Regions from separate parts of the Agrobacterium sp. GW821-FHT02D03 genome, predicted to be linked through region 2. Evidence: predicted binding sites of a transcription regulator. Region 2 holds the regulator's gene; the other holds the start of a gene.
What was found. The regulator PhoB, encoded in region 2, activates phosphate uptake and scavenging genes when phosphate is short. The targets are predictions, from matches to a motif close to TGTCATNNANCTGTCAT.

Region 1: a site for PhoB is predicted at 3,354-3,370, ahead of AC07U5_RS05835 (BtaA family protein). Genes of this name have one in related genera too.

Annotation. Positions count from the first base shown of each region.
Region 1 is NZ_JBWKVN010000001.1:1,256,461-1,262,092, reverse strand. It holds gene AC07U5_RS05850 (pyrophosphate--fructose-6-phosphate 1-phosphotransferase) at 1-1,099, shown strand, start outside; gene AC07U5_RS05845 (LysE family translocator) at 1,340-1,975, shown strand; gene AC07U5_RS05840 (transglycosylase SLT domain-containing protein) at 2,097-3,209, shown strand; gene AC07U5_RS05835 (BtaA family protein) at 3,416-4,666, shown strand; gene AC07U5_RS05830 (class I SAM-dependent methyltransferase) at 4,663-5,340, shown strand; gene AC07U5_RS05825 (glycoside hydrolase family 25 protein) at 5,496-5,632, shown strand, end outside.
Region 2 is NZ_JBWKVN010000001.1:2,724,955-2,730,586, reverse strand. It holds gene pstA (phosphate ABC transporter permease PstA) at 1-853, shown strand, start outside; gene pstB (phosphate ABC transporter ATP-binding protein PstB) at 925-1,740, shown strand; gene phoU (phosphate signaling complex protein PhoU) at 1,832-2,548, shown strand; gene phoB (phosphate regulon transcriptional regulator PhoB) at 2,571-3,254, shown strand; gene AC07U5_RS12965 (Imm63 family immunity protein) at 3,338-3,805, opposite strand; gene AC07U5_RS12960 (GcrA family cell cycle regulator) at 3,925-4,461, opposite strand; gene AC07U5_RS12955 (aspartate aminotransferase family protein) at 4,914-5,632, shown strand, end outside.

The DNA of each region.
Region 1 (5,632 bases), 1.5 Mb from region 2:
CGTGGCCTACCGCTCCGGCTATCAGGGCGTGCTTCTCGGCGACAGCGTCGCCATCACCAAAGAGATGCGCGAGAAGGCTCCCCTGCTGCATCGCTATGGCGGCTCTCCGATCGGCAACAGCCGCGTGAAGCTGACCAATGCGGCCGACTGCGCCAAGCGTGGACTGGTAAAGGAAGGCGAAAACCCGTTGCAGGTTGCTGCCGATCGTCTCGCCAAGGATGGCGTCACCATTCTTCACACGATTGGCGGCGACGACACCAACACCACCGCGGCCGACCTTGCCGCCTATCTCGGCGCCAATGGCTACAACCTCACCGTCGTCGGTCTTCCCAAGACGGTTGATAATGACGTGGTCCCGATCAAGCAGTCGCTTGGCGCCTGGACGGCTGCCGAAGTCGGCGCAAATTTCTTCGACAATGTCAGCAATGAACAGAGTGCAGCACCAAAGACCTTCGTCATCCACGAAGTCATGGGGCGTCACTGCGGCTGGCTCACGGCTGCCACCGCACGCGCCTATATCCAGAAGGTCAAGGGCAACGACTATGTCGAGGGCCTTCTGATGGGAGAAGAGTTGAAGCGCATCGACGGTCTTTATTTGCCGGAAATGGCCTTCGACATTCAGGCGGAAGCGAACCGCCTGAAGAAGATCATGGAGAAGAACGGCTTCGTCACCCTCTTCGTCTCCGAAGGTGCAGGCCTCGATTCGATCGTGGCGGAGCGTGAAGCGGCCGGCGAAGCGGTCAAGCGCGACGCCTTCGGCCATGTGAAGATCGACACGATCAATGTCGGCGGCTGGTTCCAGAAGCAGTTTGCAAGCCTGATCGGCGCCGAGCGCACCATGGTACAGAAGTCCGGCTACTACGCGCGTTCGGCCCCGGCCAATGGCGAAGACCTGCGCTTGATCCACAGCATGGTGGATCTGGCAGTCGAAAGCGCGCTGAACAAGGTCTCAGGCGTCACCGGTCATGACGAAGATCAGGGCGGCAAGCTGCGCACCATCGAGTTCCCGCGCATCAAGGGCGGCAAGCATTTCGATATCTCTACGCCTTGGTTCTCCGAGGTGATGGACCATATCGGCCAGCCCTTCAAAGCGGCGTAACAGTTCCTGTCTCCCTAAATAATTAGGAAGACGTGATTGACGTGATGCATCCATCGGCCCGGAAATCCGTTTTGGTTTCCGGGCCGATGATTTATTCCCCTATGGTCTTCTCCTGGAGGAATGCGTGGCTTTCGCACAACGCAGCGCGGGAAAGCCCGCATTGTTCCAAACTCCACGTGACGAAGGCTTTATTATCGCCTCATCGCTTGGTAAAAAGATGTGAAGGGCAAGGAGGTCGTCATGTCCGCACAAGTCTGGCTGGTGTTCTGCACAGCCTGTGCCATTCTTTTTGCGCTGCCATCGCCAATTGCTTTCAAGGTTGCAAATTATGCAGCTGTGCGCGGCAAGCGCACCATGATCGCTTCGGTCAGCGGCGCGACGCTTGGCGTCATGACGACATTTACCGCGGCTGCCATCGTGGTAGCTGGCGCGTCCTATGTACCCTCATCCTTTCTTGATGTCATCCAATGGGCTGGAATCGGCTGGCTGATGCTGTTTGGCCTGTGGACGATCGCAACGCCTGCCGCGCGCGAATCACAGGCGGAGAATGACAATCTGCGCGCCAGAACACTCGGCGCCATCTTTGTCGATTGCTTCGTCTTGGCGGCGCTGCGCCTGCGCTACTTCGCCTTCTTCATCGCCTTCCTGTCGCAGTTCATCAATCGCTCCCGCGACGTGGTGGAAACATTGACGCAGATGCAGGCCGCGACCCTGGTCCTGTCGCTTCTTTGCCTCACTCTGCAGGCCACTTTTGCCCGCTCGACGCTCGCCATGGTGCGTCGTGCATCGGTGACGAAAAAGGTCCGAAACAACCGCGGAACGCGCTTCATTACCGGCCGCGCCGTCTCTGCTGGCTACCGTCGCATCGCCGCCTGAAACACATCTGACGCCTCCCGTCTTGCCGGAATCCTTACGATAGGTTAATGATCCGCCCAGGAGACTGCGTGCTTCGTTTGATACGGGGGCATCGACGGGCAGGCAAAGTAGAGGCGGCAGCATGATATTTTCTGGCAATTTGCGCCGTAAATCGGCGTCACTTTTGTCGTCCACCATGGGCTTGACGCTTGCCTTGGCAGGATGCACCAGCGTCGAATATTCAGCGAATTCCAACGTTCATTCCCCCAAGATTGCAGCCGCACCCGTCGCAGCGCCGGCAACGGCGGCAGGTACGGTAGCGCCCGGCACGCAAACGACGACCGAGGGCCATCAGCCCGGCACCGTAGCAGCGGCAGCGACCAACGCGCCGACAGCCGACGCGGCCTCCCCGGTTCAGGTCGCATCCAATTCCGCGACAACCCCTATGCCCTCCACGCCGGCCCTAAAGGGCGGTCGTGTCGCCCTTCCCCCGGCAGCAGAAATTGCAGCCGCAGCCGCAATCTTCGCACAGATGCAATCGCCGACCGGCACGCCACAAATGGCATCGGCTACAACGGCAGCATCGCTTGGCGCAACGCCAGTTGCCGCGACGGCAATGACGACCAATCACGCCGCCGGCCTTCAGGCCGCAGCAAACACCTCCGCCACCGCATCCCTGCCGCAGGTCGTAGCCGTCAAGGGCTCCTTCCCACCGGCCCCGCCACCACCCGGTACGCCATCGGCGGCCCCTGTGCAGTTGACGGAAGACATGGTGCGCGCGCAAACGATCGTGCCGCTGCCCAGGCCTGACAGCACCGTTCTCGCCTACGCTTCCGCCCCGCAGAACGCAGCATTGGCTGCGATCAGCACGCGCGAGGGGCTCAGCACCGGGCCGCAGCCCGTCGGTCGCGAGAAGCTCAGCGGTCTGATCTCCAAATACGCCACCATGTACAGCGTGCCTGAAGATCTGGTGCACCGCGTCGTCATGCGCGAAAGCCGCTACAATCCCGGCGCCTATAATCGTGGCCACTTTGGCCTGATGCAGATCAAGCATGCCACCGCCCGTTCCATGGGTTTCAGTGGCCCCGCCTCCGGTCTTTTCGATGCAGAGACAAATCTGCGCTATGCCGTCAAATATCTGAGCGGTGCGTGGAAGGTATCTGAGAACGATCGTGACGGCGCTGTGCGTCTTTATGCCCGCGGCTATTATTACGACGCCAAGCGCAAGAACATGCTCCACGTCCTGCGTCAGTAGCAGAACGCTCTAATCCCTCAACTCTCTATGATCTGACCTGCCCTTGAACAAAGGGCAGTCGAACGCCTTTTGGCGTCTGCGGCATTGCTCCGGGCACCGTCTGTATCAACGCGGGCTAACGTTGCGACTGCCTCCCGCTCCTCCCGTCATTAAACTGTTGCGTCCTGACGCTACACGCCTGTCACCCGAACGATAGGTGGAATCATATGACGAGTGCTGCCCCCAAAACCGGCTTCAGCAAGAATACCAAGCTCAAGGCCGCCCTTCTCCAGCACAAGGCGCTTTCGACCAGCGGCCTGTCGGAGCGGCTGTTCGGCATGCTGTTTTCCGGCCTCGTCTATCCGCAAATCTGGGAAGACCCGGATGTCGACATGCAGGCCATGGAGCTTTGCGAAGGTCATAGCATCGTGACTATCGGTTCGGGCGGCTGCAATGCGCTCGCCTACCTGTCGCAGAGCCCGAAAAGCATCGACGTCGTCGATCTCAATCCCCACCACATTGCTCTCAATCGGCTGAAGCTCGCTGCCTTCCGCCACCTGCCGAGCCATGGCGATGTCGTGCGCCAATTCGGCAAGGCCAATATCGGCTCCAACAGCGAAGGCTATGACCGCTTTATCGCCCCGAACCTCGACGCGCAGACACGCGCTTATTGGTCGAAGCGCACAATCGCGGGACGCCGTCGCATCTCCGTTTTCGATCGCAACATCTACCGTACCGGACTGCTCGGCCGCTTCATCGGCGCCGGACACCTCCTGGCGCGCCTGCACGGCGTCAAGCTCCAGGATATTGCAAAGACCCGCTCGATGGAGGAGCAGCGTCAGTTCTTCGATGAGAAAGTGGCGCCTCTCTTCGACAAGCCGATGATCCGCTGGCTGACCAAGCGCAAGAGCTCGCTCTTCGGCCTTGGCATTCCACCGCGCCAATATGACGAGCTTGCCAGCCTCTCGGACGGCAACACCATCGCGCCCGTCTTGCGCAGACGCTTGGAAAAGCTCGCCTGCGACTTCTCCCTGAAAGACAACTACTTTGCCTGGCAGGCCTTTGCCCGCCGCTACCCCGATGCCGGCGAAGGGACGCTACCGGATTATCTGAAACCCGAATATTATGACGCCATTCGCAAGAATGCCGATCGCGTCACCGTCCATCACGCCACCTTCACCGAGCTTCTTGCGTCCAAACCCGCCTCGTCGGTGGATCGCTATGTTCTGCTCGATGCGCAGGACTGGATGAGCGACGTGCAGATCAACGAGCTATGGGCCCAGATCAGCCGTACCGCGACACCCGACGCACGCGTGATCTTCCGCACGGCGGCAGAAAAGAGTGTCATCGAAGGCCGCCTATCTGCCGATATCCGTGCCCAATGGTCCTATCTCGAAGACCGCTCCCTTGAACTCAATGCAAAGGACCGGTCAGCCATCTATGGCGGCTTCCACATCTATCAGAGGGCATCGGCATGAAGAGCATCGGAGACAGCGTCGGCCTCGCAAACGCCCAGCATGCGACCATGATGGACAGAATGTACCGCCATCAGCGGCACATTTACGACATCACCCGCAAATACTATCTGCTCGGCCGTGACCGCACGATTGAACGTCTGGATGTTCCCCATGGCGGCAGCCTTCTGGAGGTCGGCTGCGGCACAGGCCGCAATCTACTGCTCGCCGCCCGTCATTTTCCGCTGGCCAGGCTCTATGGTCTCGATATCTCCGCCGAGATGCTGACCACGGCGGCAGAGAACTTCGCGGGCAAGGTGGCGCGTCCGACGCTACGCGTTTCCGACGCCACCACCTTCAGACTAGGAGAGTTCGGTCGCAGCGAAGGGTTCGATCGCATCATGATCTCCTATGCGATCTCGATGATTCCCGAATGGGAAAAGGCCGTGGAACGTGCCCTCCTGTCCCTGGCGCCGGGCGGATCACTGCACATCGTCGATTTCGGCCAGCAGGAACACCTGCCCGTCTGGTTCCGCAGCCTGCTGCAGGCGTGGCTGACGAAGTTCCACGTCACGCCGCGTGCAAACCTGCGCTACGTGCTCGAGACGCTTGCCGGAAGCCATAATGCATCCCTGGAGTTCGAGCCGCTCGCCCGCGGCTATGCATGGCGTGCCGTTCTGACAATGCCGAAAATTTGAGAAAGCAGCCTCACCGCTCAGGAATGAATTCTCATCCGTCCTCTTGTCATAACCGCTTGTTTACCCTGTTATGGTAAATGCGGATTAACGATATGCCGCGCCGGCCAATGAGCCGGCGCGCGCAATCGGCGGGAACTCATTCAACTGGGAACATCATGCGGCGGCTCATTCCGGCTCTTCTTGGCACCTTGCTGGTCCTTAGCGGCTGCACCTCGACCAGTTACGATTTCCTGGAGACGGCCTCGGTCGCACGACCGAAGTTCAAGGATAACGATCCGCACGATTTCGGGCG
Region 2 (5,632 bases):
CGGCGATGTCGACAGCGCCTTCAAGGGCCAGGTGGATATGTCGGGCGAGGAGCAGAACCGCCGCATCTCCGACCAGCAGGTCGGTTGGATGAACGAACTGGTTGGCAAGGGTGCGCTGGAAAAGAAGTTCAACACCGGCATCTTCTTCAATGGTGCATCCAGCCGTCCTGAAGCCTCCGGTGTCGGCGTCGCGCTCATCGGTTCCTTCTACATGATGCTGATCGTGCTGGTGCTGTCGCTGCCGATCGGAGTTGCCGCTTCCATCTACCTGGAAGAGTTCGCGCCGAAAAACCGCCTGACGGACCTTATCGAGGTCAACATCAACAACCTGGCAGCGGTGCCATCCATCGTTTACGGTCTGCTTGGTCTCTCGGTCTTCATCAACTTCATGGGCCTTCCGCGCTCGGCCTCGCTGGTCGGTGGTCTGGTGCTGACGCTGATGACGCTGCCGACCATCATCATCGCCACGCGCGCTGCCTTGAAAGCTGTGCCACCTTCGATCCGCGCCGCAGCGCTCGGTCTCGGTGCCTCGAAGATGCAGACCATCTTCCATCACGTGCTGCCGCTTGCCATGCCGGGCATCCTGACCGGCACCATCATCGGCCTTGCACACGCGCTTGGCGAAACCGCGCCGCTCCTTCTCATCGGCATGGTGGCCTTCGTGGCGAATTACCCGACGACCCCGCTTGATCCTGCAACGGCCCTGCCGGTTCAGATCTACATGTGGGCCAATGAAGCCGAACGCGCCTTTGTCGAAAGAACATCTGGCGCTATCATCATCCTGCTTATGTTCCTCCTGGTGATGAATGTGGGCGCAATCCTGCTGCGTCGCCGCTTCGAACGGCGCTGGTAAAGCATTTCGAGGAAATGTGGATACCGGTTTTCTGCTCGGAAATGCGATAAGAAGCAAGGGAGAACGGAACAATGAACATGTTGTCGGAAGCAGCAGTTGAAAAGGCGCTGGACAAGAAAATGAATGAAGTTTCCTATAAGATGATCGGCAAGGACGTCTCCGTATATTACGGTGAGAAGCGCGCCCTTTACGATGTGAAGCTCAACGTTCGCGAAAACACGGTGACGGCTCTCATCGGCCCCTCAGGCTGTGGCAAATCCACCTTTCTGCGCACGCTGAACCGCATGAACGATACGATCGATGGTTGCCGCGTCACCGGCGAGATTACGCTCGATGGTGAGGATATCTACGATTCTGCCATCGATGTCGTCGAGCTTCGCGCTCGCGTCGGCATGGTGTTTCAGAAGCCGAACCCATTCCCGAAGTCGATCTACGAAAACATTGCCTACGGCCCGCGCATCCACGGTCTTGCCCGCAACAAGGCGGATATGGACCAGATCGTCGAGTCCGCCCTGCAGAAGGCAGGCCTCTGGAACGAAGCGAAGGACCGCCTGCAAGAATCCGGCACGGGGCTGTCCGGCGGCCAGCAGCAGCGCCTGTGCATCGCACGTGCCATCGCCGTTTCACCGGAAGTCATCCTCATGGATGAGCCATGCTCGGCGCTTGACCCGATCGCGACCGCCAAGGTGGAAGAGTTGATCCACGAGCTTCGTGCCAACTACACCATCGTCATCGTGACACACTCGATGCAGCAGGCCGCTCGCGTTTCGCAGCGTACCGCCATGTTCCACCTCGGCCACCTGGTTGAGGAGAACGATACGGACAAGATGTTCACCAACCCGGATGACCAGCGCACCCAGGACTATATCATGGGTCGTTTCGGCTGATCCTGCTCTTGCTTGCGCATCCCACCGCGCCTGTCGCTTGAGCCACTAAAAAGGCTTGCGACAGGGCGTTTCGAAACTGGAGACTACGAACATGTCGACACATTCCCACATCATGTCCGCCTATGATGAGGAGCTGAAGTTCCTCAGCCGCCGGATCGCCGAAATGGGCGGCTTGGCCGAGCAGATGTGCGCCGATGCCGTGCGCGCACTCGTCAATTCCGATGCGGCCCTGGCACAAAAGGTCATCTCGGACGATACGATCCTCGATCACGCCGAGCGCGAAATCGGCGACAAGGCGATCGTCACCATTGCCAAGCGCCAGCCGATGGCAGCAGACCTTCGCGAAATCATCGGTTCGCTGCGCATTGCCGCAGACCTGGAGCGCGTCGGCGATCTGGGCAAGAACACCGCCAAGCGCGTCATCGCTGTTGCCGGCACCGGCGTTCCGCGCAAACTGGCGCGTGGCCTTGAGCATCTTTCGGAACTGGCGCTTGTGCAGTTGAAGGAAGTGTTGGACGTCTACTCCACGCGGTCAGCGGAAAAGGCCCAGGCCATCCGCGAGCGCGACGAGGAAATCGACGCGATGTACACCTCGCTCTTCCGCGAGCTTTTGACCTACATGATGGAAGATCCGCGCAACATCACCACCTGCACGCATCTTCTGTTCTGTGCCAAGAACATCGAGCGCGTTGGCGACCACGCCACCAACATCGCCGAGACCATCTACTACATGACCACTGGCAGCCAGCCGGAAGGTGAGCGTCCGAAGGACGATAGTTCCAACACGCTCGGCGCTGTGACCGAGTAAGCGACAGATAGGATCTGGAGCCATGGTGCCAAAAATCGCCGTTGTCGAAGATGAGGAGGCGCTGAGCGTCCTCCTCCGTTACAATCTCGAATCCGAAGGCTATGACGTGGACACCATTCCGCGTGGCGACGAGGCGGAGATTCGCCTTCAGGAGCGCACGCCGGATCTTTTGATCCTCGACTGGATGTTGCCGGGCGTCTCCGGCATCGAGCTTTGCCGTCGCCTGCGCATGCGGCCGGAAACCGAACGTCTGCCGATCATCATGCTGACGGCGCGCGGTGAGGAAAGCGAAAGGGTTCGTGGTCTGGCGACGGGCGCGGACGACTATGTCGTGAAGCCCTTCTCCACGCCGGAACTGATGGCGCGCGTTAAAGCGATGCTGCGCCGCGCCAAGCCGGAGGTCCTGTCCTCGGTGCTGAAATGCGGCGATATCGAGCTCGATCGTGAGACGCACCGTGTCCATCGCAAGAGCCGCGAAGTCCGTCTCGGGCCGACCGAATTCCGCCTGCTGGAATTTCTCATGACCTCGCCAGGTCGTGTGTTTTCCCGTTCCCAGCTTCTCGACGGTGTCTGGGGACATGATATCTATGTGGATGAGCGCACGGTGGACGTCCATGTCGGTCGCCTGCGTAAGGCGCTGAATTTCTCCAGCATGCAGGATGTCATTCGCACCGTTCGGGGCGCCGGCTATTCCATGGAAGCCTGATCGGCCTCGGGAGCGCTTTGCTTGAAGGTACAAGCGCTCCTATTCTCGCCGTGTCAGAGAGGGTAGCCCTTGGCTTCCCGGCGTCAGATCAATGTGGACGGAACGGGATATCGCGCGGCGTCTATCTCGTCCTTAGACAACGGGCTGCGGGTCAGCACCTCAGCATAATTGGCTCGAGTTCGAGCGCCATAGCTCTCCTTGATCGCGCCCATCAGTTCGATCTCCTGGTACATCCAGTTCCAGCGCGAATAGTCGTCCGGGCCGGTCGACTGGCGGTCTGCCTTTTCCCGAACCGCAAGCTCGCGATCGCGCACCACTTCTCCCGCCACGATCGACATCAACTGGAAGGCGGCATCGTCCATGTCCTTGGCTTCCCGACGCCAATATTCCTCTCCGCGCTCCTCGCAGATCAGCCAGTAGCTGCCGCGTCGCCATTCGACGTAAACGGTTCCGTCGCCACGTGCGCGGCGCGGGATTGGCGGGAAGGGCGTGTCGACGGCCCCGGCCCATAGCGCCGAGATATAGTCGTGCAGTGTGTCGATCGCGTCCATGATGATAGTCTGGGCGCGATTATTGCTGCAGGCAAGCTTGGATTATTTGGCAAAGCTGGAGACCGCCCAATAAAAAAGCGGACCGAAGCCCGCTTTCTGAATTGGTTCTGAGACAGACCTTACGCCTTGCGGCGTTCGCTGACCGGCTGGTAGGCCATCTTCGCGTGGAACTTGCAGTAGGGCGAGGCTTCAGACGCCTCGCAGCCGCAGAAATGGAAGTCGTCCTTGAGCGGGTCGCCCACCGGCCACTTGCAGGTGCGCTCGGTCAGTTCCGTCAGCGTCAGGCGACGCGAGATCGGGATAACGACATTGTTGGAAGAACGAACATATTCCATGGGCTCGACGGTGTCGATGTCCATGTCTTCCTTGAAAGCGAGGGCACCAGAGCTACGGGCCGGTGCTGGACGGCTGGTCGCAGCGCGGGCCGGAGCCGCATAGCTTGCCGGACGCGGCGCTGCTGCGGGACGCTTGGGCGCAGGACGCGACGTGGCGACCGTGCCGCCGGCCTTGGCGCGACCTGGCAGGTTGAGGCGGTGAACCTTGCCGATGACGGCATTGCGGCTCACACCGCCTAGTTGTGCTGCGATCTGGCTTGCGCTAAGCCCTTCGGACCATAATCTCTTGAGCTTTTCTACTCGTTCGTCCGTCCAGTTCATGCCGCTTCTCCGCTCGTCGCGTTGTTTTCGGGCAGAATCCACCTACTATGCCATGGAGTGAACCACGCGCAGGCCATTCGCCAGATTGTAGGTGACTAGTTCCGCCGCATTGCAGTCTAGTAATTGACGGTTAACCTAATCGTCGGTTGACTCCGTGACAAGAGTCGCAGGAATCATCTGGAATCGATTTTCCGGTTTTCCCCAACTTGCTTCCCCTGTGAGTCAGAAAGGCAACACCTCGGGCCTGCGCGGCAAGCACCTACCAAGGCTTGTAACTGCCCGGAAGTGCCGAGATTTGTTGACATTAGGCGGGGAAGTGACAATAGTGCTCTCGCAATGAAGACAGCATGCAGGCCGCCGCGAGGCGGCATTTTTGATTTTCAGGGCAGGGATAACCCGCGAGCCCTATTGACAGTCGTCTGTCCCGACTTGACGTAAGGAGTGATGTCGCCATGGCCGAAACTGCCCCCAAATCCGGGCCGTTGTTCGATACGTTTTCCAGAGCCCCCCTGCGCTTCGAACGAGGCGAGGGCGTTTGGCTGATCACGGAAAGCGGCGAGCGATATCTCGATTTCGGTGCGGGCGTTGCGGTTACCTCGGTCGGCCATAGCCATCCCCATATGGTTGAATCCCTCAAGGCACAGGTCGAGAAGGTCTGGCATTTGTCCAACCTTTATGAGGTTGCAGGCCAGGAAGTGCTGGCAAAGCGGCTGACGGATGCGACATTCGCCGACAAGGTGTTCTTCACCAACTCCGGTGCGGAGGCGCTGGAATGCGCCATCAAGACGGCACGCCGTTATCAGTACACGCACGGCCATCCGGAAAAATTCCGCATCATCACCTTCGAAGGTGCATTCCATGGCCGCACACTCGCCACCATCGCAGCTGGCGGCCAGGCCAAATATCTCGAGGGCTTCGGCCCCAAGGTGGAAGGCTTCGACCAGGTGCCATTCGGCGATCTCGAAGCGCTGAAGGCGGCGATCGTTCCGGAAACGGCTGCCCTTCTGATCGAGCCGATCCAGGGCGAAGGCGGTATCCGTGTCGTTCAGCCCGAGTTCCTGCGCACGCTGCGGGCGCTCTGCGAAGAGCACGGCCTGCTTTTGATCTTCGACGAAGTGCAGACCGGCGTTGGCCGTACCGGCAAGTTCTTTGCCCATGAGCGCTCGGGCGT